3 regions of the Stenotrophomonas sp. YJH_SMC_16 genome follow, and region 3 is predicted to be linked to each of the others. Evidence: predicted binding sites of a transcription regulator. Region 3 holds the regulator's gene; each other region holds the start of a gene.
What was found. The regulator FliA, encoded in region 3, starts transcription of late flagellar genes. The targets are predictions, from matches to a motif close to TAAAGTTTNNCNNNCNNNGGCCGATAA.

Region 1: the regulator FliA is predicted to act here: its motif matches at 5,370-5,396, upstream of AC5P6E_RS08880 (methyl-accepting chemotaxis protein).
Region 2: the regulator FliA is predicted to act here: its motif matches at 7,036-7,062, upstream of AC5P6E_RS02280 (methyl-accepting chemotaxis protein).

The regions. Positions count from the first base shown of each region.
Region 1 covers NZ_JCAFRH010000003.1:293,321-303,852, forward strand. Annotated here, with positions in the region: gene AC5P6E_RS08855 (hypothetical protein) at 141-983, opposite strand; gene AC5P6E_RS08860 (diguanylate cyclase domain-containing protein) at 923-1,222, shown strand; gene AC5P6E_RS08865 (acetoin reductase) at 1,643-2,422, shown strand; gene atpC (ATP synthase F1 subunit epsilon) at 2,504-2,962, shown strand; gene AC5P6E_RS08875 (DASS family sodium-coupled anion symporter) at 3,079-4,539, shown strand; gene AC5P6E_RS08880 (methyl-accepting chemotaxis protein) at 5,485-7,659, shown strand; partial or broken gene AC5P6E_RS08885 (hybrid sensor histidine kinase/response regulator) at 7,989-8,385, opposite strand; gene AC5P6E_RS08890 (BLUF domain-containing protein) at 8,847-9,275, shown strand; gene AC5P6E_RS08895 (sensor domain-containing diguanylate cyclase) at 9,907-10,532, shown strand, end outside.
Region 2 covers NZ_JCAFRH010000001.1:516,165-526,696, forward strand. Annotated here, with positions in the region: gene mdoH (glucans biosynthesis glucosyltransferase MdoH) at 1-934, opposite strand, end outside; gene AC5P6E_RS02265 (TonB-dependent receptor domain-containing protein) at 1,431-3,476, shown strand; gene AC5P6E_RS02270 (hypothetical protein) at 3,537-3,707, opposite strand; gene AC5P6E_RS02275 (DUF2628 domain-containing protein) at 3,921-4,307, shown strand; gene AC5P6E_RS02280 (methyl-accepting chemotaxis protein) at 4,386-6,917, opposite strand; gene AC5P6E_RS02285 (NAD-dependent epimerase/dehydratase family protein) at 7,127-8,020, opposite strand; gene AC5P6E_RS02290 (S41 family peptidase) at 8,119-9,030, opposite strand; gene AC5P6E_RS02295 (MarR family winged helix-turn-helix transcriptional regulator) at 9,081-9,545, shown strand; gene AC5P6E_RS02300 (DUF4434 domain-containing protein) at 9,551-10,532, opposite strand, start outside.
Region 3 covers NZ_JCAFRH010000002.1:7,531-18,062, forward strand. Annotated here, with positions in the region: gene motD (flagellar motor protein MotD) at 1-647, opposite strand, end outside; gene AC5P6E_RS04780 (flagellar motor protein) at 649-1,389, opposite strand; gene AC5P6E_RS04785 (chemotaxis protein CheA) at 1,493-3,325, opposite strand; gene AC5P6E_RS04790 (protein phosphatase CheZ) at 3,328-3,933, opposite strand; gene cheY (chemotaxis response regulator CheY) at 3,933-4,325, opposite strand; gene AC5P6E_RS04800 (RNA polymerase sigma factor FliA) at 4,383-5,126, opposite strand; gene AC5P6E_RS04805 (MinD/ParA family ATP-binding protein) at 5,123-6,010, opposite strand; gene flhF (flagellar biosynthesis GTPase FlhF) at 5,997-7,625, opposite strand; gene flhA (flagellar biosynthesis protein FlhA) at 7,771-9,831, opposite strand; gene flhB (flagellar biosynthesis protein FlhB) at 9,876-10,532, opposite strand, start outside.

The sequences.
Region 1 (10,532 bases), on a different contig from region 3:
CTGCAGATCAATTTAGCCGCGACGAATTCCAGTCGCCGTCGCCTGACTGATCCAAGCCGGACACCGGCCGCCGCCGAGGCAGCAGCACAGCGGAGACCGGGGCCTATTACAGCTCCTTGGGGCGCAAAGCATCCCTACGACTACTCATATTGAAGCTCTCCAAACAGGCCGATCATAAGATCTCCTTTGAGTTCTTCAAAGGGAATCTCCACCACGTCATCGGGATGCCTGGGTTTGGCCTCGCCGTCATGCGCTGAATTCTTCGTATGACCGTTGACGTTCTCCCCATTGTTCTTCGTGTAAGGAAGAACCACGATCCGACCGTGGTTTTTTGAGACGATCTTCCCCTCCCTCCAAACAGCGTCGGCATCGCCTCCTGCGCCGTCCGCCGCACGCTCCTTCACCAGCCATCCAACGTTGTTGAAGCTCTCATACCAGAAAACAAACGAGCCCATGACCACAGCCCGCTGCCCCCTCGCAAGCGCATCGGCCAAGAGTCGTTTGACACCTTCCAACTGGAGGAGCTGAGCCGCTCTGGGCAACAAGATCTGGCGAATCTTGGCCTTGGTCTTTCCCCAGTGACTCAAGGAACTGAGATCAAACCCATTGGCGATTCTCGCGCGGTAGCATGCAACTAGGAGCTTGCGATTGGCCCACATTGGATCGGACCAACTCCCGTCCTCTAGCCTTACAAAGATCAGATGACGGCTGTCTCTCCGCACGGAGATGATTTTCACGTAAGCGTGCTCACGCAACTTCTCTACGATCAGATCGCGATAATCCTCCGCCTTGGCGGATAGAACCAAATCAGCCTCATTGAAAACGGTTCTCGCTTTGCGCGCTTGTGCCTGAGCAAGCATCAAGCCCTCTTCTTCAGCCAGACGTCTGGCGGCCTGTAGCGCCTTCTCGGCCTTCAGTCGGAGTGACACCCGCTGCTCATCGGACGCCAGGGCGTCGATCTGAAGCGCGGCCTGTTCGTTCATCAGGCGACACGTGTCCTCAAGCTCTTCGCGGTCGCGCGAGGCAATCGCAAAGAAAGCGCCATCCCTCGCAACGGGTGGAGCCTTCGGCCGGCGTCAGCCACTGCCCTGATACGGAGTCGGTTCCCGATCTGGCAATCAGGCAGGCAGATAAAGCGCTTTATCAAGCGAAGAGTGCGGGGCGAAACCGGGTGATTCTCTATCGGAAGCGCAGTCGTTCCAATGCCGTGCCCGCCGCGTAAGCGGGTTTGGCCGTTACGGTGGGGAGTGCGTCAGGCCGACGGCACCACCCGTACGCTGGTGAATGGATGCGCGACGCTCCTCGGCAATGTCGTGGAATCAATATTCCTGAAGGATCTTCCAAGGGTCGGCCCCCGCGCCCCGCCACTCGTCGACCGCGTGGGCTCATAGGCCCAGGACACGCGATGGTTGCTTGCCCGTCGAGCGAGTCTGACCCGGCGGAGCATTCCCCCCTGCGGCTTGCCATCTGAATTGATCAAGATCATGGCAGGACGGCATGCTGCGCCGCACCATTTGCATGAAGCGAGCCCCGCTCGCTGAACGCCTGATCCGCCACCAGTACCCCGCGCCGCAGCGATGTCGATGCAACGCGCGGGCCATTGCATGGACCGGATCGATCTGATCGCTGGAGAGCTCACAATATGAATATCTGTGGAAAAGCTGCGCTGGTTACCGGCGCTGCGCAAGGCATTGGTCGCGCGATTGCCTTGCGCCTGGCGCGTGATGGTGCTGACGTTGCATTGGTTGACCTGAAAGTGGACCGACTCCAGGCGGTGGCCGAAGAGATCTCCTCCATGGGACGCAAGGCAATCGTCATCACTGCGGATGTGGGTGATCGCTCCCAGGTATTTGCAGCGGTGAATCGTGCAAGCGAAGAACTTGCCGGCTTTGACATCATCGTCAACAACGCTGGAGTATCGCAGGTCAAGCCGCTCGCCGATGTAACGCAGACCGAGGTCGAGGCGATCTATCGCATCAATGTTCAAGGCACGATTTGGGGCATCCAGGCTGCCGCAGAGCAGTTCAAGGCCCTGGGTCGCGGCGGGAAGATCATCAACGCCAGCTCCATCGCCGGCCATGAGGGCTACGCGCTTCTCGGCGTCTATTCGTCAACGAAGTTCGCTGTCCGGGCCCTTACGCAAGCGGCGGCAAAGGAACTTGCGGTTCACGGCATCACCGTCAATGCCTATTGCCCCGGTGTGGTTGGCACCGACATGTGGGTGGAGATCGACCAGCGCATGGCCGAAATCACCGGCGCTCCAATTGGGGCCAGCTATGAAAAGTTCGTCAAAGGCATCACGTTGGGCCGAGTGGAGACTCCGGAAGACGTGGCTGCGTTTGTTGCCTTCCTTGCAGGACCGGATTCGGACTACATGACGGGACAAGCACCATTGATCGACGGCGGCCTCGTGTTCCGCTGATGGGTCAAACCATCCGTGCCGCGGGCGTGGCAAACACGCCCCCCCCCGGGTACCTGCCCCAGGATCTCAATGTCGCCCTCCATGCCCTCGCATACCCTGTCTACACCTGAGCCTACGTCCATCAGCCGAACCCGGCAGACATTCATTCTTTCGGTCGCAAGCCTTATCGAGGTGCATTGGGAGGGCGACGTACGGGAGGTCAGCCTTCCCGGCCAAGCTGGCAGATTTGGCGTGATGGCAAGGCACGCACCAATGCTGGCAACGCTGCGCGAGGGCCTCCTCCTGATCTACCCGGATGCGGCCGACAAGCCGCCATTTCATTTCTATGTGTCAGGAGGCTTCGTGGAGGTGTTACCGGCGCGGGTGACTGTTCTGGCCGACCTGGCGCTCAAAAGCGAAGACAAGGACGCGGCCAGAGCCGAGGTGGCAGAAGCTGCTGCCAGCTCACCCATGGCACGCTGCTTCAGCAGCGGTGCTTACGTGCAAGCTCACTTGAATCTCATGCACCACTTCGGGCAGCCCCCGCGCCGCGAGCCGTGAGCGGTTACCAGCCTTGTGTGCTGCTTTGAGAGTTTTTCCCCGTCCACGCACGGATAGAGTCAGGCTCGGCCATGCCAAATCGTTTCAGATCAGCGTTCCAATACTTCAGGCGCGCAGTGCCATTCAAGCTGCCGCAGGCATTGGCAACAACGGTCGTGCTGATCGTTCTACTCTTGCTGCCCTGTCCTGCCGAACTGACACCCCAGGCCTGGGCGCTGGTGGCCATATTCATCACAACCATCGTCGCCATCATCCTCAAAGTGATGCCGATCGGTGTAATGGCGATGATGGCCCTGGTACTGGTAGCACTGTCCCAGGTGACAGCGAGCAGCTCAAAGGGCGCCATCACCGACGCACTTTCGAGCTTCTCGAGTCCGCTCATCTGGCTAATCGTGCTTGCGATTCTGATCTCTCGCGGCCTGAAGAAGACAGGGCTGGGCAACCGTATAGGCATGTTGTTCATTGCACTGCTTGGCAAGCGCACGCTCGGAATCGGCTACGGCCTCACGATATGCGAGTTGGTGCTCGCGCCTTTTACCCCCAGCAACACGGCTCGCGGTGGCGGCATTGTCCACCCGATCATGAAATCGATAGCCAACGCGTTTGATTCCGATCCAGGCAAAGGCACCGAGGGCAAGGTCGGAACCTATCTGGCGCTGGTGAACTACCATGCCAACCCCATCACATCGGCCATGTTTCTGACTGCGACCGCACCGAATCCATTGGTAGTGGATTTTGTCGCCAAGGCGACCAATCAACAGTTGCACCTATCCTGGACAAGCTGGGCGTTGTGCATGCTCCTGCCGGGGCTGGCCTGTCTAACTGTGATGCCGCTGGTCATCTATTTGATGGCTCCGCCGGAACTGAAAGTGACGCCCAACGCCGTCAACTTTGCCAAGGGCGAGTTGAAGGCGATGGGGCCGCTGACACCGAAGGAGAAGGTGATGATCGGAACCTTCGGCCTGCTGCTGGTTCTCTGGGCGAACATCCCCGCCATGATCCTCGGCCCCGCGTGGACATTGGACCCCACGGTCGTGGCGCTTGTCGGCCTGTTCGTGCTGATCATCACCGGCACACTGGACTGGGACGATGTGCTCTCCGAGAAGAGCGCCTGGGACACCCTGATATGGTTCGGCGCGCTGGTAATGATGGCGGAGCAGCTCAACAAGCTGGGCGTGATTTCCTGGTTTACAGAGGCAATGAAGAACTCCATCACCGCAAGTGGCATGGACTGGCAGGCAATCGCAGCCGTGCTCATTTTGGTCTTTGTCTTCTCCCACTACCTGTTTGCCAGCACCACCGCCCACATCAGCGCAATGCTGCTCGCCTTCCTCGGTGTGGGGGCACTGTTCATACCCGCCGACTATGTCCCCCTCTTCATGCTGATGATGACGGCCTCCTCGGCCATCATGATGACGCTGACTCACTACGCCACCGGCACGTCGCCCATCATTTTTGGTAGTGGCTTTGTCACCTTGGGGGTGTGGTGGAAGGTCGGCCTGGTCATGTGCCTGGTTGAACTTCTCATCTTCGCGATAGTGGGCAGCGCTTGGTGGCGAGTCCTTGGGTTCTGGTAGAAGGCGACCGTTCGACAGCTCGCAAGCACACTGGATGTGGCCTCAGAGGCCGATAGCGTTCACCCAAGTGACGACACAATCATCATAGTTTTGTACGACTAGCTTTCACTGCGGCTTTGGCCGGCATATCGGTCGTGCGCAGCACGCAGTCCGAACTGCTGCGTGAGATCGCGCGTATAGCCTATGTCGAGCCCCCCGGTGACCGGAATGGAGTCGACTTCCGCAGCGACCGTGACAACTCCGGATAAAGGTCCGTGGAGTCGCAGGCATGAGGGTTATTAGGAAGATCTGGCACGGGTGCGCAACTACGCAGCGCCGATCTTCGAGGCTCTCCAAGGCAAGGCTGGTGCTGCTAACTCCCTGGCCGATCAACACTTGATCACCACGACCACGCATTTCGTGGGCGATGGCGCAACCGCAACGTCAGGGATCGAGGCAACGCCATCGTCAGCGAGATCGCATCTCGCGACATCCATATCGGCGGACAAGCCGGTGATGGTTCGACTGACATGCCCTTGCGACCACAGTTCTTCCATGGCCTTGCTGATACACGTCAACTAGGCCTACAGGCGCAGTCCCCACCTGCGATCTGATAGCCACCGGCATTCATCCGAGTTAGCACTAGGTCGAGTGGACAGCGGTACTCTGTCCGTGTCGTTTGACCTTGCAGAGTGTCCTGTCCGCATTGACGAAACAGTCCTAAGCAATCCCCTCCTGAAATTATGCCCACAACTGTCTCTAGCGTGCTGACATACATCTGAGGAATGTACAGGTAGACACCCTCGAGACCGAGAGCGCTCTAACTGGTAGTTCAACTCAGCCTAGATAGCTAAAGAAGAGCTCGGGCGGGCCGTTAATGCTTTACTGCCTGCCGGGTCCCTCCCCTAAGCAGACATCCCGGCAGTCGGGAATCGACTGACTACGGAATTTCACAAAATGTACACAATGCGCCGCCTGAAAGTGGGCACCCGGCTGACGCTCGGCTTCGTCATCCTACTGGCCTTGATTGCGACCATTCTTGGGATCGCTCTGCACAGCACCTACAAACAGCGCCAACAGTTTGAATCGGCAGTCAACTTACGTGTCGCCCGCATGGGTGAGCTCTATGGACTGCTCGCGCTGAACAAAGAGATGATGCTGCTTCGTCGCGACATGCTCCTGAAAAGAGGCTCGGATGTAGCTGCTGACACCGACAGAATGGAGAAGCTGAAGTCAGAGTACGACCAACGCTGGACTGCCTTTACCTCAAGACCAGCCAGCACCGCTGAGACCCAAGCCTTGAGGCAGCGGGTCAACAGCGCGGCGGTCGCGGCCAGCGATCTCAACAAGGAGTTGGATCAGCTTATCAAGTCCGGTGACTACGATGCGGCCAATCTCCTTCTAGTCACCAAGGTCAGACCAGCCTCTGACAACTGGAATTCAGCTCTTACTGACTTCACCACGTTGCAGCACCGCTTGGTGAAGGAAGGTGCGGAGGAAGCAGCTTCGCTATCGCTCAGGACTACTGGCCTGCTGACGACCTTCGGAACGTTGAGCCTCGTCATTGGAGCGCTTGCATCCTGGCTTATCTCTCGCAGCCTGACTGGCCCCCTTTCGAAGGTCTTAGCCTCGATCGAAGCGGTAACGCAAGGCGATCTAAATGTGCGTCACAGAGATGAAAGCCCTGATGAGGTCGGACAAATGCTCCGATCCACGGATGGCATGATTGAGATGCTCCAGCGCTTCTCTAATCAGACCCGAACCATGATTCACATGCATGCCGGCGAGGACATTAGCTTCCGCATGCAGACGGACTTCCCAGGCGTTTACGGCGAGCTGGCATCAGGGATGAACACCATGGTGTTTGAGCACTTGGATGCGATTGTCGACGCTATAGAGGTTCTGAATGAGTATGCGCAAGGAAACCTCAGCCGCGACGCGAAGCGCTTGCCCGGCACACGCGCAATCATCCACGAGTCCATGGACGCGGCCAAGTTCAGCTTGGAAGCGATCAACGGAGACATCAAGCGACTTGCCCAAGCAGCAGCCGCTGGTGACTTCAGCGTCCGCGGCAATGCGCAAGCCTATCACCATGATTTCCGGGTGATGATTGAAGATCTGAATCGGTTGATGGCTACAGCAGACGAGAGTTTGAGCGCGCTCTCAGCGGTCCTGAGTGCGATGGCCGAGGGCGATCTGACCAAGCGAATCGAAGGAGACTACCAAGGCGTTTTTGCAGCAATGCAGCGAGATGTGAATCGAACTGCAGGAAACCTGACCGAGATCGTGCGGCGCATCCAGCAAGCCTCTGCGTCCATCGCTACCGCAGCCGATGAAATCGCGGCAGGGAACAGTGACCTCTCACGCAGGACCGAATCGCAGGCCGCAAACTTGGAGGAAACTGCCGCATCAATGGAAGAGCTGACCTCGACGGTACGCCAGAACGCTGAGCATGCACAGCAAGCGAACGCCTCCTCCGAAAATGCAGGTGAAGCGGTTGCAGACACCACTCGCGTCGTTAGTGAAGTGGTCGAGGTGATGGGACAGATCAATTCATCGTCGCAACGAATTGGCGAGATCGTTACCCTGATTGACGGCATCGCCTTCCAGACCAACATCCTTGCATTGAACGCAGCGGTTGAGGCGGCTCGCGCTGGGGAGCAGGGGCGCGGATTCGCTGTAGTCGCTTCGGAGGTACGCACACTCGCTCAGCGTGCCGCCGCGTCCGCAAAGGACATCAAGGCACTCATTGATGAATCGACCAGCCAGGTCGAGGCCGGGATTTCGATTGCGAGGCGGTCAGAGGCAAGCATGGGAGAGCTGGGACATTCAGCAGCTAAGACTGGAGAGATCGTGCGCCAGATCGCCCAAGCCAGCATAGAGCAAGCCTCGGGAATTGAGCAGGTCAATCAAACAATCGCTCAGATGGACGAGGCAACGCAGCAGAATGCTGCCTTGGTAGAGGAGGCAAGTGCCGCGGCCCGATCGATGGCCGAGCAAGCGAGTGAGCTTGAAAAGGCGGCTTCTCTCTTCAAAATTGAGGGAACCGAATCCAACCAGCCGAACCGAGCTTCGGTTCACTCTCTCCACATCCCCAAGCGGGTATCGGGACAATCTGTAGCAGAGTGGTCGACGTTCTGAGGCTGAAGACCAACCATTGATGGATGCCGGCCCCACGGGGGGCCGGCATACTCCGTGCTGATTCGATCATCATGCTGGAAGACGAGCCTACGACGAAGCTGATTCCGCTGTCGAGCGCCTAGCACAGCAACCGGCTGGCGATTTTCTGGCTCTGGACGTGGCCTTGTCCGGGACGAATGGACGTGCACGCCTTCGCTCGTTAAGGGGCATGCCGGTCACTGGCTACGCCGGCGGACTGAGAGGCAGACCCGAATGCCCTTCAACGAGACGTCATCCTGCGGCACAAGCCTTTCACGCTGCCGGAGTTGCTGGGGAAGGTTCGTTCGACGCAAAAAGGCGATGAACAGCGGGGACTTCTCAAACAGCGCGATGAGTCGCTTGTTCTCACGGGCGAGCCGCTCTTGGGCCGTGATCAGACCGGTCACCTCATTGGTCACGCAGAAGGCGACGGCGCCCCCCATCCCCCTCGCCATAGAGCGGGGAGAATGAGAAGGTCCACCACGTGTCTTCGTGCTGGCCATAGTGGTTCATCGCGATGGGTAAGTTCTCAAACCGAGACCCTTCGCCTCTAAACGCTTTTTTGATCGGCTCTTTAACTGCCGGCCACGCGTCGGCCCACAGCCCGCGCAGGGGGCTCCCCATGGCTCGATCCAGACGCGGGCCCAAGATCGGCGTGTAGGCGTCGTTGAACAAAAAGATGAGCCCTGAGCCCCAAACCAGATACATGCTCTCTGGCGAATTCAACATCAGCTCCACCGCGCTCCTGAGCGCCGATGGCCAGTGTTCCGGCGCTCCCAGAGGCGTGTTCGCCCAGTCGTGGTTCCTAATCCGCTCGGCAGCGGCCCCTTTGGCGCGAGGAAAGACGGATCGGTTGGGAAGCACTTCAATTCCTGCAAATGGCGCGAAGGGGGTGAGCCGCCGCTCCGTTCGGGCTTCATGCCCTCAGTCAACCGCGACTCGCGCACTTAACTTAGTCCACGGCGTGAAGGGAGAGCGTCAAAACGCCCAAAGCAGCCAGCGGACGCCGCATCAAACTCAGGCGCTTTCGCACGAGCGGATGGCCAGATGAGACGCAGCTTGCGGCAAGGCCCGCTCACTGAACCTGAACGCGAAGGCGCAAACGGGTGACTGGGACGCAGTACCCACGCCCGCCGTATAGTGATGCCCGTCACATCAGGACCCCTTCCATGCTCAAAGCGTTTGCGTATTCCAGTTTCGCCGCACCTGGCCTCGTTGATGAAAAGCTGCGCTCGATCGTGTCCCAGTCGGCGACGTTCAACCGGATGGCGGGCGTTACTGGAGCCATGCTCGTTGATGGAACCCGATTTTTCCAATACATCGAGGGGCCCTCCGATGGATTGGAATCCGTGGTCCGGCGCATAGAGCAAAGCCGCTCGCACACCCTGATGAGGCCCCTTCTCGACGCTCCCATCGCTCAGCGCGCTGTGCCTTACTGGGCAATGACCCGATTGGACACCGGCCAAACGGTCGTTTCTGGATTGATCAACGCGGGATGGGACGAGTTTGGGCAACGATCGGTGGCCCATGGCCCTGGAATGGAGTTGCTCCGCTCGGTGTTGCGGCCTCACTTTCCGGTGGCCAACGCGTCCGACTGAGCGCGAACCTGTTCACAGGATAGCGACGGGGGAGCCAACATCATCGTCCCCCTTGTGCCGACCGCCCCCATCGTCCAGAGCTGGTCAGGTGATTTTCTTAAGGTGATATTCTGCTTCACCGAGCATGATTCTGAGACGTTGTCCGTGCCCAACACTGGCATTTTCACTCTGAAAACGGTCGACGCTGAACAGTCAGAAGAGGGCCGCATCCTCCGATTGACGCGCGTGGAAGCTGAATGCTCCAGCTGTGGGCGTGGGTCGGATCTTTCGCCTGGCGCGGGTTTGACCGACCTCAACGGTGCAGGCGTACTTGCCTGTCCGCACTGTTCGACGCACCAGGCCATCAGCCGAGCGCGCTTTGAAGAGTTTTTGCGCCGCTTTCCGTCAGGGCTACATCAGGCCTACTCGACAGCGGTAGGCATAACGAACGACTCTTTCCATCCGGGTCCCTTCGGAATGACCACTGGACCCGCGCCCTGAGGGCCATTGGCAGTCCAGGCAAAGTGGCACTTTCTTGGCAGAAATAAGCACATCGGAATCACGTGGGGCTGCCGCCCACGATCAAGCTTCAGTTCGGAAAAACCCAGCCGATAACAAACGGTGATCTACGCGCCGGCGCGGGGGGCGCCCAGTGATTCCATCCAGTCGACAACTCAACCTGCAGCGTTTGATCCTTGCATTGGCGACGCTGTCTGCGTTGGTGATGCTCGGCAACGCCGTGTGGGCCAGTTATCAGGTGCAGCGCAAGCAGCTTATCGACAGCACCCTGGAAGCGAATCGCGTCTACGCCAACAAGCTGGCGCAAACCACTCAGCATTTCGTGCTCAGTGCACAGCAGCAGCTGGCCTCCAGCGCCGCACACATCGGCCGTCACCTGGACCAACCCTCCACGCCCGACGAAGAAGCCGAACGGCTTAAGCAGCAGACGGATTCGTTCAACTCCGTGGCGGTGGTGGACGCTGCAGGCGTGGTCAAGGCCGCCTCCCCAGCGATGCCCGAGGTTCAGGGCAAAGCCCTCACCAGCGCGGCAAACAAACAGGCCTTGGAGCGTCGCTCGCCGTTGGTCAGCGACCCGTTCATCGCGCCCACCGGCAATTTGGTGGTCACCATCTCCCACCCCGTGTTCGACGCGAAAGGCGCCTATGCAGGCTACGTCACTGCGTCCATTCATCTGAAAGAAAAGAACGTCCTGCACACCCTGTTGGGGACGCATTTTTATCGGGACGGCTCCTACCTTTACGTGGTGGGTCGGGATGG
Region 2 (10,532 bases), on a different contig from region 3:
GACCCCAGTAATTGCTTTCGGCACCGTGCCACCAGGCCACACCGCGGGCGATCACCGGACCGTACACGCGGCCGCCGAACTGCTGCATGCGCGCGAACAGGGTGCGCCCACCGATCACCGACGGCAGGGTCTGGATCAGGCCGACATCGGCGTTGTGTTCCATGCCCGCGACCAGGCGCACGATGCTGTCGCCGGTCATCAGGCTGTCGGCGTCGAGGATCAGCATCTGCGGGTAGGCGCCGCCGAAGCGACGGACCCAGTCGGCGATGTTGCCGGCCTTGCGCCCGCTGTTGTCGCCACGGCGGCGGTAGAACAGCCGCGCCTGGCCATCGGTCACGCGCTCGCGCAGTTCGGCGAACACCTGCTCCTCGGCCCGTGCGATGTCTTCGCGGCGGGTATCACTGAGCACAAAGAAGTCGAACCGGTCGAGCTGGCCGGTGGCGGCCACCGACTCGTAGATCGCCTGCAGGCCGGCCAGCAGCCGGCGCGGGTCTTCGTTGTAGGTCGGCATCAGCAGCGCGGTGCGGCTGTGAACCGCCGGCAGCGGCTTATCCGGGTCGATGCCGAGGCGGTAACCCCGGTCGAACACGGCGGTCAGGAAGCCGGCCACTGCACTGGCGAAAGACAGCGCGATCCAGGCAAACAGGCCGACAAACAGGACCAGCAGGCAGGCTTCGAGCACGCTGATGCCATTGGCCGACAGCACCCGCCACATCATCCGGGTGGCGATGGCGGTCATCGCCAGCGTGCCGCCGAAGATGTAGAACCGGCGCAGGCCGATCAGTCGCGGCGAGGTGCGGTGGCGGCGAACCTTCAGTTGGCCTTCGCGCAGGGTCTGCTCGGGCATCTGCAACGGCGATTCGGCCGGCAGCAGCGTCCAGCCGGCATCACGCCGGGACGTATCTGCTTCCGCATGGATGGTCTGCACCCCCATTGCCGCCTACTCCGCGCAGTCGGCACGGCCGGCCATCCCGGCCGGGCTGCATGCACCAAGGTTCCCGGCGCGCTTTCCCGGCGCCCGCACTTGTCCTGGCTGCGTCGGCCTCACGCCACGCAGTCGCTGTCTGTCACTACCGGAACCCACACGATCTCCAACGGGGCGGAATCGAAAATGCGGCTCAGTCTAGGGCGCCGGATGTAAGCCGAGTGCGAAGGTCTACGCCGGGATTTATCCCCATTCAGCAAACAGCAGGCGAGTGCCGGGGCGTGGGTACGGATGTCACTTGGTCGCCCCAGGTACTGGATCGTAACAAACGCGAACGGTTATCATTTCATTAACCAGGCAGGTCACCGTCTTCCGCACGGCCGAGACCCACCCAGCTGCGCCGGTTCGAGCCGCGCGCCCAACGACCCATGGAAGGGGGGCCTGCCTGCTTGTCTGCTTGCGCCCGTTGCTTCCATCCGGTCCCCCTCATCCGATGGAAGCCGTCATGTCCCAGCTGTTCCGTTCCCGTTCCGCGCGCCTGCCGCGCACCCGCCTGGCCAGTGCCCTGGCCACCGCCTGCCTGCTGGCCCTGCCCGGCCTGGCCGCCGCCGAGGCCAGCGCCGATGCCTCCACCAAGGATCTGGATACCGTGGTGGTCACCGCCTCGGGCAACCAGCAATGGATCAAGGATGCGCCGGCCAGCATCAGCGTGATCAGCCGCGAGGACATCGAGCGCCAGCCGGTGCACGACCTGGCCACCCTGCTCAGCCGTGTGCCGGGCGTGACCGGTGGCCTCAGTGCGGTCGGCGAGCAGTCCAAGATCAAGCTGCGCGGCATGCCGTCCAATTACACGCTGGTGCTGGTGGACGGCAAGCGCATGGGCAGCTCGGCCTCGACCAACTACCGCCCCGACCTCGGCCGCCAGGATCTGAACTGGATCTCGCCCGACCAGATCGAGCGCATCGAAGTGGTGCGCGGACCGATGTCGTCGCTGTACGGCTCCGACGCCATGGGCGGCGTGATCAACATCATCACCCGGCGCATCGGCGATGACTGGAACGGCAGCGCAACGCACAGCTATACCCGCCCCGGCGATGACAAGCGCGGTGATACCCAGCAGATCGGTGCGACCTTCTCCGGCCCGCTCGGCGAGCGCTTCGGCCTGCGTATCGGTGCCAACAGCATGCGCCGCGACTCGGACCGCTCCAACGGCGGTGTCTACGGCAACGCCTACGCCGGCGAGAAGGACCGCAACGTCGACGCGCTGCTGCAGTGGAAGCTCAGCGATGCGCAGGAACTGTCGCTGGAAGCCGGCCATGGCGTGCAGCAGGCCTTCATCGATGCCTCGCTGGAGAAGCAGGACGAAGGCGCCTGGGGTGCCAGCGAACTCAAGCGCAGTTCGCTGGCGCTCAACCACGACGGCAAGTGGAGCTTCGGCAACTCGAAGATCAGTGCGTACTGGACCGAGTACAAGAACGACATCGGTGCCACAGGCCGCTCCGAAGCCACCGATACGATCATCGAGGGCAGCCTGACCACGCCCTTCACCCTGGGGGTTGAACACCAGTTCGCCGTGGGCGGCCAATGGAAGCGCCAGGAACTGACCAACACCGACACCATCGGCCGCGCGCCGATCGACTATGCCGGCAATGCCGTCAGCGGCTCCGATCTGGAAGTGGATACCTGGGCCCTGTTCGTCGAAGACGAACTGAAGCTGCACCGCACCTTGGCGCTGACCCTCGGCGCACGTCTGGATCACCATGAGAAGTTCGGCGGCCACGTCAGCCCGCGTGCCTACCTGGTCTGGCATCCGGCCGAGCAATGGACCATCCGCGGTGGCGTTTCCAAAGGCTTCCGCGCACCCAGCCTGACCGAGAATTCGGCCACCGCCGCCACCCAGTCCGGCGGCCGAGGCTGCACCTCGCTGATCCCGCTGGGCTATACCCGCGGCGGCTGCTACATGGCCGGCAACCCGGACCTGGACCCGGAAACCAGCACCAACCGCGAGATCGGCATCAGCTTCGACAACGACCTGGTCGATGCGGGCCTGACCTACTTCCATACCGACTTCAGGAACAAGATCGAGTACGCACCGCTGGGCAGGTTCAACGGCATCTGGTGGACGCGCATGAGCAACGTGCAGCGCGCACGCACCAGCGGCATGGAAGGCAACCTCAATTTCCGCTTCGGCGAGCACTGGCGCTGGCGCACCTCGGCGACCTGGATGAAGGAAGCCAAGAACCTGACCACCGGCCGCAACCTGATCGATACTCCGGAATTCTCTGGCTATTCGTCGCTGGACTGGACGCCCAGTACGGTGTTTTCCAGCAGCCTGTCGGCGCAGTACACCGGCAAGCAGACCGGCACGGCGACGACCTTCCTCAAGGCCTACACGTTGTATGACCTGACCGCGGCCTGGAACGTCAACGAGGTACTGACCCTGCGTGGCGGCGTCAGCAACCTGGCCGACAAGAAGCTGTATGCCGAAGGCTCCACCGACTACTTCGTGGCCGGGCGCAGCTACTTCATGAGCATGACCGCGCGGTTCTGACCGGCGGCGCGCGCCGCGATCGCGCTGGCAGCACGCCAGCGCGATCGGCGGTGTTGCGGATTACTCGCTTTCCAGCGCGGCCGCGGCCGCGTTCTGCGTAGCGGCCGTGCGTGCACGGTCCATCGCTACCGCCAGTTGCTGGCGTGCGAGCAGTTGTTGAGCCTGCACCACTTCAGGTGTCGGCAGGAGCACCGGTCCCGGTGCGTTTTCCGGTGTAGCAGGTGTGGTCATGCAACCTCCATGGACATCCCGCCGCCGCCCGGGTTCAGCTGGGGTGGCAGCGGAACTGCGCACCCTATCCTAAAAACAAGGCGGATGGGTGACGGTGCGGCGCCCCGCCGCACCACAACGAACAAGGCGGGCGTCACATTTTTGACGCCGAAGCTTGGATCCTGAATAGGACTTGTCCTATCATGAAAACGTTTTCCAACAGGGATGTTTCCCATGAATACCACTGACCTGTCCCAGTTCAGCCCGAAGTGGCAGTTCCGCTTCAACTTCTTCCGCCAGCACGGCGCCCCCAAGAATCCCGGCTTCAAGCAGGCCTGGAAGGCGCTGTCCTTCGGTGACCGCCTGAAGATCAACCTGAACTTCTTTGCGCTGTTCTTCGGCGCCATCTACCTGTTGATCCTGGGCATGTGGCGCAAGGCACTGGTGCTGATCGGCATCAACATCGTGCTGGCCATCGTCTCCATGTTCCTTCCGGACGTCGTGGGGCGGATGTTGTTCATCGCCATGAACCTGCTGGTCGCCTCCAGCACCAACTACAGCTATTACCTGGAGAAGGTGGAAGGACGCGCCAGCTGGAACCCGTTTGAAGGCATGTTCTGAGCCCTCAGAACTGCGCAGGGATGCGCGGCAAGGATGCAATCGACGCCCGGCCCCCGCCGGGCGTCTTCGTTTGCGGGGTCAGGCCGCGCGGCGTGCCACGGCTGCCGGTTCGGCGTGCAGACGGAAGCGCGAGACCGCCACCGCCAACTGCTCGGCCTGTTCTTCCATCGCACGCGCGGCGGCACTGGCTTCCTCCACCAGCGCGGCGTTCTGCTGGGTGGTTTCGTCCATCTGCACCACGGTCTGGTTGACCTGCTCGATGCCGGCCGACTGTTCGCGTGACGCGGCCGAGATCTCGGCCATGATCTCGTTGACCCGACCGACCTGACCCACGATCTCCTGCATGGTGCGGCCCGCGCCGTGCACCAGCTGCGCACCGGCACCGACCTGCGCCACCGAGGCGTCGATCAGCGCTTTGATTTCCTTCGCAGCGCCCGCCGAGCGCTGTGCCAGCGCGCGCACTTCGCTGGCGACCACGGCGAAGCCACGGCCCTGTTCACCGGCACGCGCCGCTTCCACCGCCGCGTTCAACGCCAGGATGTTGGTCTGGAACGCGATGCCATCGATCACCGAAATGATCTCGGCAATGCGCTGCGAAGAGGATTCGATCTGCTCCATGGTCTGCACCACCTGGCTGACCACTTGGCCGCCTTCGCTGGCCACGCCGGCCGCGGAACCGGCCAGGGTATTGGCCTGCAGCGCATGGTCTGCATTCTGGCGCACCGTGGAGGTCAGCTCCTCCATCGAGGCCGCGGTCTCTTCCAGGTTTGCCGCCTGCTGCTCGGTGCGGCGCGACAGGTCACTGTTGCCCGCGGCAATCTCACCCGCCGCCAGCCGGATGCTGGCTGCCGACTGCTGGATCTGTCCGACGATCTGGGTCAGCTGCTGCACGGTGCTGTTGGCGTCATCGCGCATCACCGCGAACACGCCGTGGAAGTCGCCCTGCATGCGCGCGCTGAGGTCGCCTGCGGCGATCGCGCGCAGCAGCGTCGACAGCTCGGCCAGGTTGTGATCGCTGACCTGCATCATGGTGTTGAGGGTTTCCACCATGCGGCGGAAGTCGTGGTCGAAGCGCAGTGCATCACCACGCACCGCGAAATCACCGGCGGCGGCGGCAGCGGCCAACTGCTGGATCTGCTCGTTGATCGCGGCCAGGTTGCTCTTGGTGGTGGCCATTGCAGCGGTGAAGACCGCCTTCTCGCCCGGCAGCGCTTCCATGTCCACGCTGAGGTCGCCCACGGCGTAGCGCTGCATCACTTCAACCAAGCGCTGGGTGACTGCATTGCTGGACGCCACCAACTGGTTGCTGTCGGCCACCATGCGACCGTATTCGCCCGGGAACGCCGAGGCATCCATGCGGTAGCTGAGCTCGCCGGCATCGTGGCGGCGCGCCATCTCCGCCTGCGCAGCCATCACCGCCTGCAGCTGGCCGCGCATGCCCTGCATCGCCTCCAGCAAACGCCCCACTTCATCGTCGCTGCGTGCCGGCAGGGTGCTGTCCAGCTTGCCCGCAGCGACATCGCCGGCCACACGCACGGCTTCGGCCAACGGGCGGATCGCCAACCGGCGCAGCAGCACATAGACACCGGCACTCAGCGTCAGCGCGGCCACAACGCCAACCAGCAGGGTCAGCCACAGAAGCTGGCGCGCCTCGGCCACGATCACCGCATGCGGCATCACCACGCCCAGCGCGAAGCGCTGAGGGGCGTCTCCCACGCGCAGCGGCACATACACGCGCACGTTGCCGGCCGCATCGGGGCTGAAGGCCTCGAACGGACGATCGGCGGCGATGTCGGCCAGCATGCTGCGGGTCAGGGCATCGTTGCGCGGCTTGCCGATCTCGGCGGCATTGGCCGAAGCCAGCACCACGCCCTTCGGCGACAGTAGTTCGACGCGGCCGGCCCCCATCGGCTTCAACGTGGCCAGGTGCTTCTGCAGCGCTGCCAGCGAAAAGTCCACGGTGAACACGCCAAGGAACCTGCCGTTCTCGATGATCGGCGTGCTCAGCGTACTCATCAGCACCTGCTGCCCGGCGATGTCATAGGCATAGGGTTCGCTGACCTTCGGCAGCTTGTCGCGGCTGGGCACCATGTACCAGTCACCGGAACCGCTGGCGGTCTCGGTGTAGTCGGTCATTGTCGACTGCTGCGGCTTGCCGTCGTGCCAGGCCCAGTAGCTCATGTAACGACCGGTAGCATCGTGCGCTTCGGTGTTGACGAACTCGGCATCCTTGCCGTCGAAGGCATCGGCCTCCCACATGGTGCTCTTGCCCAGCCACTCCGGGTGGGTACGCAGCTGTTCGCCAAGCACTGCCGCCAGGCTGGCGCGATCGGGCACGTCACCGCGTGCACGTTGGGCGAGCACGGTTTCGACCATGGCATCGTTGCTGGCGAAGGCGGTTCCCAGGTCGGCCGAAACCTGGCGCGCTTCGGCGTTGGCCTCGCTGGTCATGGTCTGGCGCGAGGCGCTGATCAGACTGGCGCTGGCCTGTCGGTAGATCAGGAATGCGGTCAGGCCGAAGCACAGCAGTGCAATCACAGCGGTGCCCAGCATCAGCTTGTGGGCAATGCTGCCCGAGCGGCGGGCAGCGGCGGAGCGGGAAGGAGGCATGGAAAGGTCCGCAAGGCAGTTCAGGACGACCGGCGCCGCGAGGGCACCGCGCAGGTGCGCGATCCGTCGCGCAGGCCACCGGCCGCCGGGACCCGCCCGGCGCAGGAAGCGCACCGGGTTAGCGGCCGCCTGCGAACGAGGTTGAGGCGCTCCGCCTGCACATTCCTGAACCTGCTCAGGGTCGGGTCAGGAACCCGCCCCGTTCCGTCCTATTCGGCAACCCGATCCTTGATCCACTGCGCCCGAGGCAGCACCTCGATGCTGCCAGCCGCGTACTGCTGCAGCACGTCGTCCGGGCCGAAGCGCGGCTGCCAGCCCAGTGTGCTGCGCATCAGTGCACTGTCGTAGACGCGGTCGATGCTCAACGGCAGCGGCCAGCCGCGGCGCTCGAACTCGGCCAGCAGCAGCGGGGCGCGGCGGGCCAGCACCCGGCGGGGCTGGGTCGCCAGTTCCAGGCAATCCTCGCGCAGGAACGGTGTCGGTGCGCAGGCAATATAGCGTGCGAAGGCAGCGCCCTCATCGTGCAGCAGCGCGGCATGTGCACTGGCCACGTCGCGCGCGTCGATGCCGCGGTGCAGGCGGAACATCGCCATCCGCTCCGGTGGCTCGGGGAAGCAGCGGGCCATGCGCAGCACGCGCACGCTGAAGCCCGGTGCCGCAGCGGCTTCGGCCAACGCCTCTGCCTGCAGCTTGCTGCGATGGTAGATCGTGCGCGGCAACGGCTCGGTATCTTCATCGATCCAGCGGCATCCGCCCGCCACTACCGCATGGCCATACAGCGCCGTGGTGCTGGTCAGCACGAAGCGGCGTGCACCGGCCTCGCGGGCAGCCTGCAACAGGTGTGCGGTCGCCTCCACATTGATCTGCTGGAATACCGCATCCGGCACCAGGCCGACATGAGGTGCGTGCAGGGCGGCGGTATGGATCACCGCATCGACCCCCTGCACCGCCCGCGTCACGGCCTGACGATCGGTGACATCGGCAATGATGCGGGTGGTGGCAAATGGGCTGCGATCCAGCCCCACCACTTCGTGGGCCGCCGCCAGCGCGCCGAAGATCGCACGCCCGATCCGCCCGGAACTGCCGGTCAACAGAATCTTCATTGAGTCCATTCACTCGAAGCGCCCGGGAACTACCGGGATGCTTCGATTCTAGGCACGCTGCATGTCGTCTGCGATAGGGCGCGGTTGCAATTGTGCGTTCATTTTGGCGATGCCGATCGGGCCAGCAGCTGCCGGGCGACGAACAGCGGATCGTCACCGCCTGCCGCATCAGGCGTGACCCCGGTACCTTCCCAGTTGGTTCCGGTACGAAGGTTGATCGGCTGCCGGTCGGGAATGCTGATCTGATAGCCATCCGGCAGCAGCACAGGATCATCGAACATATGTGCCGCGCCGCCACTTCGACTCCCAACGACACGTGCCCGCCCCTGCGCCTGCAGCGAGTACGCGACGAATTCGGCGGCCGAGCCGGTGCGGCGGTCGATCAGCACCACCAGCGGCTTCAGGTACAGCCCCAGGCTCGCCGGTGGCAACGGTACCGGACTGCGTTGGCCACGTTGTTGCAGTGACTGCACCTGGGTGATCTCCGCCGCCAGCAGGGTCCGCACCAGCAGGTCCGCACTGCCGTCATCCCCCCCCCCGTTCTGGCGCAGATCGAGCACCAGGCCATCGGTGTCGGCCAGCAGGGTGAAGGCCGCGGCCAGCTTCGGCCGGGCCAGATCGAGCGGATAGAAGGTGCTCAGGCGCAGGTAGCCGATGTTGCCTTCCAGCACCCGCACCTCGCGCACGCCCGCACCATTGCTGCGTGCATCCGCGCGCCAGGCCATCAGCCAGTCATCCTGGCCGGCGCTGGCATCCACCCGCTCGACATGGAAGTGGCCATCGAACACGTCCAGGTCCTGGTTCAGGCGTGCGCTGAACACCTTCGGGTCCGCGCAGCTGTCCGCATAGCGCTGCTGGGCGGACCAGCCGCGCACCACCTCGGCAATGCGCGCGCCTTCGGCCACGTCCAGGTACTGCGCCTGTATCGCCGTGGCCGCCGCCTGCAGCACCGCGTCCTGGGCCGGGCAGGACGCCGCCAGCAGCGCGCCCAGCATCCACGAAACCACCATGACCGCACTCCACGTTGATGATATGTAAGTGCTTATATATCATCGCGACCATGGATCTCCAACATGCCTCCCTGGGAACGCTGCTGCGGGCCCTGCTCGACCAGCTCGACCCGGCGGTCGAGCAGGCCTACCGCGACCTGAAGCTGGACTACCGGCCGCGCTACACCCCGGTGCTGCGCACGCTGATGGCGCAGGGCCCCTGCCGCATCAAGGACCTCGCACTGGCCTGCGGGCTCAGCCATTCGGCACTCAGCCAGACGGTTTCAGCGATGGTGCGCGACGGTTGGCTGCACGCTGCGGTCGGTGAAGACAGCCGTGAGCGCATCCTGCAGTTGAGCCCGCGCGCACTGCAGGCGCTGCCGGCGCTGCAGACGCAGTGGCAGGCCACGGCTCGCGCGGCGCGCAGCCTCGATGCCGATCTTGGACAGTCGTTGGAGCAGGTGCTGCGCGACGCACTGCAGGCGCTTGAGCAGCGGCCGTTCGCGCAGCGACTGCGCGACACACCCCAGCGCTGAGGCACCTACTGTTCGGCTGCCATCTCGATTTCACTGAGGAAGGTCCAGCTGCCATTGGCCAACCGCAGCTCGAGCGTGCGGCACTGCGCGGCCAGCGGCGCGGCATTGCCCAGCACGTATTCCTCTTCGGTCGAACCGCTCAGCCCGGCCTGGGTGAATGGCGCCGACAGCACGCCGATGCGGGTTGCGGCAGAGCCCGGCTCAGCGCACATCACCTCCACCGACGTCGGCGTGACGATGCCCCAGGCCGGGCGGGTCATCGTGTGCAGGCCGATCCAGTCCACCCGCCGGCGCTGGCCGAGGTCGATGGTGATGCTGACATTGCCGTGCACGCCCACCCAGCCGGCATCCATCGGGTTGCGCGGATCCCCCACCCGGCGATCGAACAGTTCATGCCCGGTGCTGTCGGGATAGTTTGCGTCCGGCGCCGTGCTGTAGCTGTAGGTGGTCTGCACCGGATCGACACTGTAGGACGCACCGAGGCCATACAACCCGCGATAGGTGTTCATCATCCGCGGCGATTCGCCATACCCCTGGCCGGGGCCGACCACCTCGGACATGTGGTACTGGTTGAGCCAGGCAACGCGCTTGCCGGCCGAACGCGCACTCCACAACTGCTGGTTGATGCGCTGCACCGACGCGGAGCGATAGGCACCGGACAGCCCGTTGCCGGTCTCCAGGAACAAGGGGCTGCCATGGTTGAACAGTTCGATGTCGGCCCACAGGCCGCTGGCACCCAGCGCCGCCGACAGCGCCTCGTAGTACGCCTCGGTGGAATGACCCGCGCGATCCCACTGGAACAATCGGGCATGCGAGGCAGCACCGATGCCGTCCTGCCAGATCTGCACGTCCACGCCGGTGGCTGTACGGAACTGTGCAGCAGCCCGGCCCACGCTGACCGGATCCACGCTGGATGACGCCAGGTAGGGTGCCACCATCACCGGCCGCGAGGGTGTACTGCCTTTGAGCGCCGTCACGATCGCGCGA
Region 3 (10,532 bases):
GAAGGGAAGGTGGCGGTAGCAATCGGCACATTGTCGGTGTGCCCTTCCACGCGCACGCTGTTGGGCACGTCACGCAGCACCTCGGCCAGGCTGGCCAGGGTCTGCCGTGCATGCACGTCCAGCGCGGCCGAGCCGGTCGGGAACAGGATGTCGCTGTTGATTTCGACTTCGATCCACAGTTCGGTGCGGCGCACGCTGATCATGCCGCGGTCGATCAGCGGCGCCAGTGCGGCGGTGAGGCGGTCGGCGATGCTGTTGAGCTGGCGCTCGGCGCGCGCGATCTGCTCCTGGTTGTGCACCGACACCGGCATGCGCATCTGCGAGGCCATCGATGGCAGCAGGGTCGGGTCGTGCGACGGTGCAGGCGCTGAGGGTCCGATCTTGGTGCCGGACTTGATCACCGAGGGGCTGTCCCAGCCGCCACCCTGCACCTGCTTGTTACCCACCTGCACCGGATTGATGGTGCGCGGTGCGCCACCGAAGGCATCGGTCAGCGCGTCGGCCATGATCCGATACTTGCCCTCGTTGACCGAGGAAATCGCGTACATGACCACGAAGAAGGCCAGCAACAGCGTCATCAGGTCGGCATAGGGAATCGCCCATGCTTCGTGGTTGGCGTGCTCTTCGTGGTGCTTGCGGCGGGCCATGTCAGTGCAGGAAGCCGGAGAGGTTGGTTTCGATGTTGCGCGGGTTCTCGCCCTGGGCGATCGAGATCAGGCCTTCGATGACCATTTCGCGATCGCGGGTGTTGTGCGAGATCACACTCTTGAGCTTGGCGGCCACCGGCAGGAACAGCAGGTTGGCCGAGGCGATGCCGTAGATGGTGGCGGTGAACGCTGCGGCGATGCCGTGGCCGAGCTTGCTCGGGTCGGCCAGGTTCTTCATCACCGCGATCAGGCCGAGCACGGCGCCGATGATACCGAGGGTCGGTGCGTAGATGCCCATCGCTTCAAAGACCTTGGCGCCGGCCTGGTCCTGATGCTCCTGGCTGCCCAGTTCGATTTCCAGCATGTGCCGCATCGATTCGGGTTCAACGCCATCGACCAGCAGCTGCAGGCCCTTGCGCAGGAACGGGTCCTGCTGCGCTTCCACCTGCGATTCCAGGCCCAGCAGGCCCTGGCGGCGGGCGATGTTGCTCCACTCGACGATCTGCTGGATCAGTTCGCGGCGATCGCTGTGCGGTGGGCGCACGACCCAGCGCACGATCTTGAACGCATGCTTGAACACTGCCGGCGAGGTATGCAGCAAAATCGCGGCGACGGTGCCGACGATGACGATCACGAACGCGGCAGGCGACCACAACGACGCCAGGCCGGCGCCCTTGAGGATGCTGCCACCGACCAGCGAGGCCAGGGCGAGAAAGAGTCCAATGAGGCTGAGTCTATCCATGGTTCCGGTATCGGCGTGTATGAATGGGACTTGAGACACCGGTAGATCGCGTACAGACGGTAGTCACAGTTTTTCGGGTTGCCGGGCATGGCCCTGGCGGGGTTCATCGCAGCCCGTCCACATCCAGGATCAAGGCCATGCGACCATCGCCGATCAAGGTTGCACCGGCATAACCGCGCAGGCCGCGCAGGGCTTTCGGCAGCGGCTTGATGACCACTTCTTCGCGCCCGCGCACCTGGTCCACGACCAGCCCGAAGCGCGCTTCGCCGGCCTGCAGCACCACGATGGTCAGCAGGGGCGAGGCGGCGGGCGTCACATCCAGCCACTGGCGCAGATCGACCAGCGGCAGGGTGTGGGAGCGCCGATCGAGCACGGCACGGCCATCGAACCAGCCCAGCGACGTGCGCGGTGCGTGCAGCACTTCCATCACGCGCGCCAGCGGTAGCGCGTAGACGTCCTCACCGGCCTGAACCAGCAGGGTCGGCAGGATCGCCAGGGTCAGCGGCACGCGGATCAGGAAGCGGCTGCCACGGCCCAGCTCCGACTGGATCTGGATCTGGCCGCTCAGTTCGCGGATGCGTGACTGCACCACGTCCATGCCGACGCCGCGGCCGGAGATGTCGGTGACCTGCTGCTTGGTCGAGAAGCCGGGCAGGAACACCAGGTGCAGGCATTCCTCGCTGCTCAGGCGCGCGGCCGCTTCCGGATCGATCAGGCCCTTCTCGCGTGCCTTGGCACGCAGCTTTTCGGGGTCGATGCCGGCGCCATCGTCCTGCACCTCGATGCTGACGTAGTCACCTTCCTGCTGCGCCGACAGCCGCACGTGGCCCATCCGCGGCTTGCCCTGCGCCTCGCGCAGGTCGGGCATTTCCACGCCATGGTCGATGGCGTTGCGGACCAGGTGCACCAGCGGGTCGGCCAGCGCTTCGACCAGGTTGCGGTCGAGCTCGGTCTCGGCGCCGATCAGTTCCAGGTCCACTTCCTTCTTCAGCGAGCGGGCGACGTCGCGGGCCACCTTGGGGAAGCGGGAGAAGACCTTGCCCACCGGCTGCATGCGGGTACGCATCACCGCCGACTGCAGGCGGGCCGTGGCGATGTCCAGGGTGGACACGGCGCGGTCCAATTCTTCATCGCGCAGGCGTGCACGCAGGGTCTTGAGCCGATTGCGTGACAGCACCAGTTCGCCGATCAGGTTGACGATCGCGTCCAGGCGCTTGGTGTCTACGCGTACGGTATGTTCGGCCTCGGCCAACGGCTTGGCGGCCGGCTTTGCCACCGGTGCCGGTGCGGCGACCGGGCGCGGGGCTGCAGCCGGCGCCGGTGCCATGGCGGCAGCAGGCTTGGTGCCCGGTGCAGCGCCACCGTGCAGCTGGTCGAGCAGGGCTTCGAACTCGTCTTCGCTGATCAGTCCGTCGTCGGCCTTCTTCGCCGGTGCGACCGCGGTCGGCGCGTTGCCACCATGCAGCTGGTCGAGCAGGGCCTCGAATTCGTCGTCGGTGATCAGGTCGCTGCCACCCGCGGCGGGTGCTGCTGCGGCGGCGGGTGCCGCCACGGCACCGCCGTGTACGTCGAACTGGGCGATCAGGTCCGGCGGTGCATAGCCCGGCTCGGTGCCGGAGGAAACTGCATCCAGCATCGACTGCAGGTAGTCCAGCGATTGCTGGGCCGCGTCGAAGTGATGGGCCTGCAGCACCGCCTGGCCGGCACGCGCGGCGCCCAGCGCTTCTTCAGCGGCATGGCACAGCTCGACCATGGCGGTGACGCCGAGGAATCCGGCGCCGCCCTTGAGCGTGTGATAGCCGCGGAACACCGCGTTGAGCTGATCGCTGTCCTGCGGTGCCTGCTCCAGCGACACCAGCTGTTCGCCGAGGCGATCCAGGATTTCCTGTGCCTCGATGATGAAATCGGCAGTGATGTCGTCGGATACCGCGCTCATGCTTACAGCCCCAGATCCGACAACAGGTCGTCGGCGTCGTTCTGCGAGACCGCGTGGCGGTCCAGTCCCTTCAGTGCCGGCCCGGCCAGTTCCGGGTCGGTGCGATGCTGTTCCGGTGGCAGGCCGAGTGCGCCGAAGCCTTCGTGCACGCGGCGGACGATGCCCACCACGCGACGGATGATCTGCCCGGTCAGGTCCTGGTAGCTCTGGGTCAGGGCGATCTCGGTCAGGTTGTGGCGGATGCGCTCGAGCTGCGCGTCCTGGCCCGGCTGCAGGCCTTCGGCGCGCAGCTGTTCGGTCAGGCTGCGGCATTCCTCGGCCAGGTCCAGGGTGCGGTGCGTGGCCTGCTCGGTCATCGCCACCACGTGGTCCAGGCGCGCGCAGGCATCGTCCAGTTCCCCGGCTTCGCTCGGCACGGTCGGCAGTTCACCCAGCGCCTGCCCCAGTTCGCGGGCCAGCCGCGAGAGCCCACTCATCATCGGCTGCGTGCGCAGCGCGACCAGTCCGTCGATGCGCTGCCGCCAGGCGGCTTCGTCACCGGACTCGAGTGCGTCCAGGGCCTCCTGCAGGCGCAGGGCGAGGGCGCTCTTGTCGACCGTGGTATCCATCAGGCGCTGGCCGCCAGGCGTTCGAAGATCTTGCCGAGCTTCTCTTCCAGCGTCTGCGCGGTGAACGGCTTGATGATGTAGCCGTTCACGCCGCTCTGGGCGGCTTCGATGATCTGTTCACGCTTGGCTTCTGCGGTGACCATCAGCACCGGCAGGGTCTTCAGCTTGGCATCGGCACGGATCGCCTTGAGCAGCTCGATGCCGGTCATCACCGGCATGTTCCAGTCGGTGACCACGAAATCGAACGGCTGGCTCTGCAGCAGCGACAGCGCGGCATGCCCGTCCTCGGCTTCGGCGGTATTGGTGAAGCCCAGATCGCCCAGCAGGTTCTTGACGATTCGACGCATGGTCGAGAAGTCGTCGACGATCAGGATGCGCATGTTCTTGTTCAAAGCAGAATTCCTTTGTTGTTCATTCCGGACGGCCGGGGGCAGCCGCCTCGGGGATGTTCATTCTTCGAGGCCGGCGTCGGCGGCCTCGAACAGCTTCAGCCGGCCACGCAGGCGCAGTACCGCCTGGCCGTGGATCTGGCAGACCCGCGACTCGCTCACGCCGAGCACCGCGCCGATCTCCTTCAGGTTCAGTTCCTGCTCGTAGTACAGCGAGAGCACCAGCTGTTCGCGCTCGGGCAGGTGGCCGATGGCCTTGCCCAGCTCGCGGCCGAACTCGCCGCGCTCCAGCACCTGCTGCGGGGTCGGGCCGCCCTGGGCCACGGTGTCCAGCTCGCCCTGGTCCTCGATGCGCGATTCAAGACTCAGCACCTGGCCACGGGCAGCGTCTTCCATCAGCCGCAGGTACTCGGGCAATGGCATCTCCATCGCGGCGGCCACTTCGGTGGCGCTGGCGGCACGGCCACTGCTCTGTTCCAGGCGGCGGATGGTGGCGGCGGCATCACGTGCACGGCGGTGCACCGAGCGCGGCACCCAGTCGCCACGGCGGATCTCATCGATCATCGAACCGCGGATGCGGATCGAGGCATAGGTCTCGAACGAAGCCCCCTGGTCGGCGTCATAGCTGCGCGAGGCTTCGATCAGTCCCATCATGCCGGCCTGGATCAGGTCGTCGACCTCGACGCTCGCCGGCAGGCGTGCGGCCAGGTGGTGGGCGATGCGCCGCACCAGGTCCGAATGCTGGGCGATGACCTCGTTGGCCGCCGTGCGCTGGACTTCCCGGTACTGGGCTGCGCCTTTCATGCGGCCACCCCGCGCTGCTTGAGAATACGCTCGAGGAAGAACTCAACGCCGCCGCGCGGTTCGGTCGGCGCCTGCCAGCGTGCGGTACGGCGGGCAATCTCGGTGATCGCCAACGCGGCCGGGCTGGACGGGTAGGCCTTTACCACTGGCTGCTGGCGCTGCACCGACAGGCGCAGCCAATCATCCTGCGGCACACAGCCCAGATAGTTCAGCGAGACATCGGCGAGGAATTTCTCGCAGACCCGGGTCAGCTTTTCGTACAGCACGCGGCCCTCGTTGGGGTCGCGCACCATGTTGGCCACCACCTGGATGCGGTCCACGCCGCGCTCGCGCGACAGCACCTTGATCAGCGCATAGGCGTCGGTGATCGAGGCCGGCTCGTCACAGACCACCACCACGGTGTCCTGCGCGGCCTGGCAGAAGGTCAGCACGCCATCGGTGATGCCGGCGGCGGTGTCCACCACCATGATGTCCAGTTCGCGTTCCAGTTCGGAGAACACGTTGACCAGGCCGACGTGCTCGGCCGGGGCCAGCTCGGCCATGTGCCGGCGACCGGACGCGGCCGGGACCACCAGCACGCCGTTCGGGCCTTCGACGATGACGTCATCCAGCGTGCAGCGGCCGGCGACCAGGTCGGCCAGGGTAAAGGTGGGGTTCAGGCCCAGGATCACGTCGATGTTGGCAAGGCCAAGGTCGGCGTCCAGCAGCAGCGTGCGCTTGCCCATGCCAGCCAGCGCCACGGCCAGGTTGGCCGAAACGTTGGTCTTGCCCACGCCGCCCTTGCCGCCAGTGACGGCAATGGTGCGCACAGGGCCGAGCGGCTCGCTGCGGGTGGCCGACAGCGGGAAGGTCTTGGTCAGCTTGGCGTACTCACGCGACGGCATGGTTCAACTCCGGGTTGCAGGGCATATCGGCCGCGCGGCGCAAATCTTCAAGGCGAAGTACGAGATTGGCCGCACTGGCCCGGTGCAGGTCCTCCGGAACGTCCTGGCCATCGGTCACCCAGGTGATCGGCAGGGCATGGTCCACGGCCACCGACAGGGCGTTGCCGAAGCGGCCGGTCTCGTCCAGCTTGCTCAGCACCAGACCCTGCAGGTTGGCGGCGCCGAAGCGGCGGACCACCTCGTCCATGTCGCCGAAGCTGGTATTGGCCGGCAGCACCAGCAGGGTGCGCACCTGGCGGGCGGCACGCAGCCACTGCAGCTGGGCGGCCAGCGCGCGGTCGCGCGGGCCCAGGCCGGCGGTGTCGATCAGCACCAGCTTGTAGTCCTTCAGGCGTTCCAGCAGCTGGTCCAGGTCGGTGCCACTGTTGGCCTCGTGCACCGCGATGCCGAGCTGGCGGCCGTAACCGTACAGCTGCTCGCGGGCACCGATGCGGGTGGTGTCGGTGGTGACCAGGGCCACATCACGCGGCGCGTGCTTCTCGGCGAAGCGCGAGGCCAGCTTGGCGATGGTGGTGGTCTTGCCGGCGCCGGTCGGGCCAACCAGGGCGATCACGCCGCCTTCTTCCAGCGGGTCGACCGGGGCGATCGGCAGCTTGCGCGAAATCAACCCCAGCATCAGGCCGCGGCCACGGTGGGCTTCGGTCTCCAGCGGGATCTGCATGGCCACGTCGCGGGCCAGGCCGGCGTCGAAACCGTACTCGTCCATCAGGTCCAGCGCGGTGGCGCGCACCGGGCAGCCACGCAGGCGCTCGTCGGTGAAGCGGTTCATCTCGCGCTCGATCACCTGGCGCATGCCGGCCACTTCCTGGCGCAGCTGGCGGATCTCGGCGTCGTCCTGGGCGACCACGGTCAGCACCGGGGCCGGGGCGAGGGTGGGCTCCGGCGAGGTTTCGATGACGGCGTCGGCCACTGCCGGTTCGCTGGCGGCGATCTCCGGCTGTGCTTCGGTCGGAGCCGCGCCCGGCAGCGGCGGCGGCTGCACGGCGGGGGCCGCGCTTTCGTGATGCATCTCGTGCGGCGGGTCGACCTGGAAGCGGGCACGGTTGGCTGGCGCGCTGGCGGCCGGTGCCGATGCCGGTGCAACGATGGCCTCGGCGAACGGGGCGAAGATCTGTTCGGGCAGCGCCGGTTCGTTGACGGCAGCGCGGGCCAGGGTCGCGGCGAAGCCGGTGCTGCCGCGGGTCGGCACGATCTCGTCGGCGCTGTCCAGGGTACGGCCGGTGGCACCGACCGCGGCGCGGGCGAGGGCGGCCACGGCCGAGGTGGTCGCGGCAACCGGTTCCGGAGCGGGGGTGTTGCTGCGACGGCGGGTGACTGCGGCAATGACGGCATCGGCGGCGGTGCGCGGCTTGGGTGCCGGCGGCGGTGCCACGTCACGGCGCGAGGCTTCCAGTGCACGCTGCACGGCGCTCTCGTCATAGTTCGCGGCGGCGACGATCTCGATGCCTTCCTCGATCCGGCGGTTGGACAGGATCACGGCGTCAGGACCATGTTCCTTGCGCACCAGGTTCATGGCCGAGCGCATGTCGGCGGCGACGAATCGTTTGATTTTCATGCTGTGGTCACGGGACGAAGACGGCGGGGTGGCGGTCGGAGAACTCGGGTGGTCGGTGGTCTGCACGGTGCGGGTTCCCCTTGGTGTCTGTCTGTTGCGTTGGTTCGAAAGTGGTGTCTGTTTTCTGGCGCATCGGTGGGCGGCGTCAGCTGATCGTTCCGACCAGCTTCAGTCGCTTGTCCTCCGGCACCTCGCTGTAGGCCAGGACCGACAGCGACGGGACGCTGTGGCGGACCAGGCGCGCCAGCGCGGCGCGCACCGGGCCCGGTACCAGCACGACCGCCGGCTCGTTTCGCGCTTCCTGCTTGCTGACACATTCGGCCAGGCTCTGGTGCAGTCGCTCTGCGAGTCCGGGTTCCAGCGCGGCGCCGTTGCCCTGCGTGGACTCCTGCAAGACACGTTCCAATTGCGGGTTGAGGGTGAACACCGGCAGCTCCGCCGACATTCCGGCGATCTCCTGCACGATGAAGCGGCCCAGTGCGGTGCGCACCGCGGCGGTCAGCACGGCCGGGTCCTGGCTGCTGGGCGCATGTTCGACCAGTGCCTCGGCGATCTTGCGCAGCTGGCGGATCGGAATGCGCTCGACCAGCAGGTTCTGCAGCACGCGCACCACCGCCGACAGCGGCAGCGCCTTCGGCGTCAGATCTTCGACGAGCTTGGGCGCGCTCTTGGCCAGGTTGGCCAGCAGGTGCTGCACTTCCTCATGGCCGAGCAGCTCGGGTGCGTGTTCGCGGATCAGGTGCGACAGATGGGTGGCGACCACGGTGGCCGGGTCGACCACCGTGTAGCCCAGCGTTTCGGCCTGGGCGCGCTGGTGCGGCTGGATCCAGGTGGCATCCAGGCCGAACGCGGGATCCTTGCCGGCAATGCCCTCCAGTGCGCCGAGCGCGCTGCCCGGGTCCAGGGCCAGTTCCCGGTCGGGGTGGATCTCGGCGGTGGCCACCGGCACGCCGTGCACCAGCACGCGATAGCCGTTGGCCGGCAGTTCCAGGTTGTCGCGGATGTGCACCGACGGGATCAGGAAGCCGACGTCCTGGGTCAGCTTGCGGCGCACGCCCTTGATGCGCGCCATCAGTTCGCCGCCCTGGTTGGCGTCCACCAGCGGGATCAACCGATAGCCGACCTCCAGGCCCAGTGGATCGACCGGGCGCAGCTCGTCCCAGCTCAGTTCGGCGGTGGGCGCCGGTGCGGCCGGGCGACCCAGTGCGTTGAGCGCGGCGGCGTCATTGCCTGCGGCTGCCGGGTCGGTGGCCGCGGCCTTGCCCTTGCGGTAGACCTTCCAGGCGATGAAGCCGAGGATCGCGGACAGCGTCAGGAAAGCGACGTTGGGCATGCCCGGCACCAGGCCGACCACGCCGATGATGCCGGCGGTGATCGCCAGCGCACGGTACTGGCCGAACACCTGGCCGGTCATGGCCTGGGCCATGTCCTGCGAGCGCGAGGCGCGGGTGACCAGCATCGCCACCGCGCTGGAGACCAGCAGCGCCGGCAGCTGCGCCACCAGGCCGTCACCGATGGAGAGCAGGGTGTAGGTGGCGGCGGCGTCGCCGAACGGCATGCCATGCTGGAGCACGCCTACGGCCAGGCCGCCAAGCATGTTGATGAACAGGATCAGGATGCCGGCGATGGCGTCGCCGCGGATGAACTTGCTGGCGCCGTCCATTGCGCCGTAGAAGTCGGCTTCCTCGCGGACTTCTTCACGGCGCAGCTTGGCTTCTTCACGCGTCAGCAAACCGGCGTTGAGGTCGGCGTCGATCGCCATCTGCTTGCCGGGCATCGCGTCCAGGATGAAGCGCGCGGTCACTTCCGAGACGCGGCCGGCGCCCTTGGTGATCACCACGAAGTTGATGATGGTGAGGATCGCGAACACCACGATGCCGACCGCGTAGTTGCCGCCGATCACGAATTCGCCGAAGGCGGCGATCACCTTGCCGGCCGCATCGTGGCCGTTCTGGCCGTTGAGCAGGATGACGCGGGTGGAGGCTACGTTCAGCGCCAGCCGCAGCATGGTGGTGATCAGCAGCACGATCGGGAAGATGGTGAAGTCCAGCGGGCGCTTCACGTAGACCACCGCCAGCAGCACCATCAGCGAGATGGCGATGTTGAAGGTGAACAGCGCATCAAGCACCGGTGCGGCCAGCGGGACCACAACCATGGCCAGCAGGGCCAGCACGATCAGCGGCGCGCCAAGGCCCTGGCGGATCATTTCCAGAGCGCGGCGGGTGTTGAAACCGGTGGAGGGCTGGGCGCTCACGGGCGGCCTCCCTTGCCGAATTCATCCACCTGGATGTGCGGGGCGTCCGGCATCGGGCCAGTGCGCCAGGCGCGCAGCTGGTAGACGTAGGACAGGACCTGGGCGACGGCCGAATACAGTCTCACGGGGATTTCCTTTCCGAGTTGGCCTTCCCGATACAAGGCGCGTGCCAAAGGCGGGGCAGAGACGATCGCCACCTTGTTGCCGTCGGCCACTTCACGGATGCGCAGGGCGGTCTCGTCCACGCCCAGCGCGACCACGGTCGGGGCGTTCATGGCACCACCTTCGTACTTCAGGGCCACCGCGTAGTGGGTGGGGTTGACCACCACCACGTCGGCGGTGGGTACCGCCTCCATCATCCGGCGGTTGGCCATCTGCTGCTGCAGCTGGCGGATGCGGCCCTTCACCTCGGGGCTGCCCTCGCTTTCCTTCATTTCCCGGCGCAGCTCTTCACGGGTCATCTTCAGCTTGCGCATCCAGTTCCAGCGCTGGTACGGCGCGTCGATGGCGGCCAGCACCAGCATCGCACCGGCGGTGGCCAGCAGCAGGCGCAGGGTGAAGCCGAGGCCGTCGGTGATGGCGGTCTCCAGCGGGTGGTGGATCAGCCCGCGCAGGGTGTCGAAGCCGGTCCAGACCACCATCCCGGCAGCGAC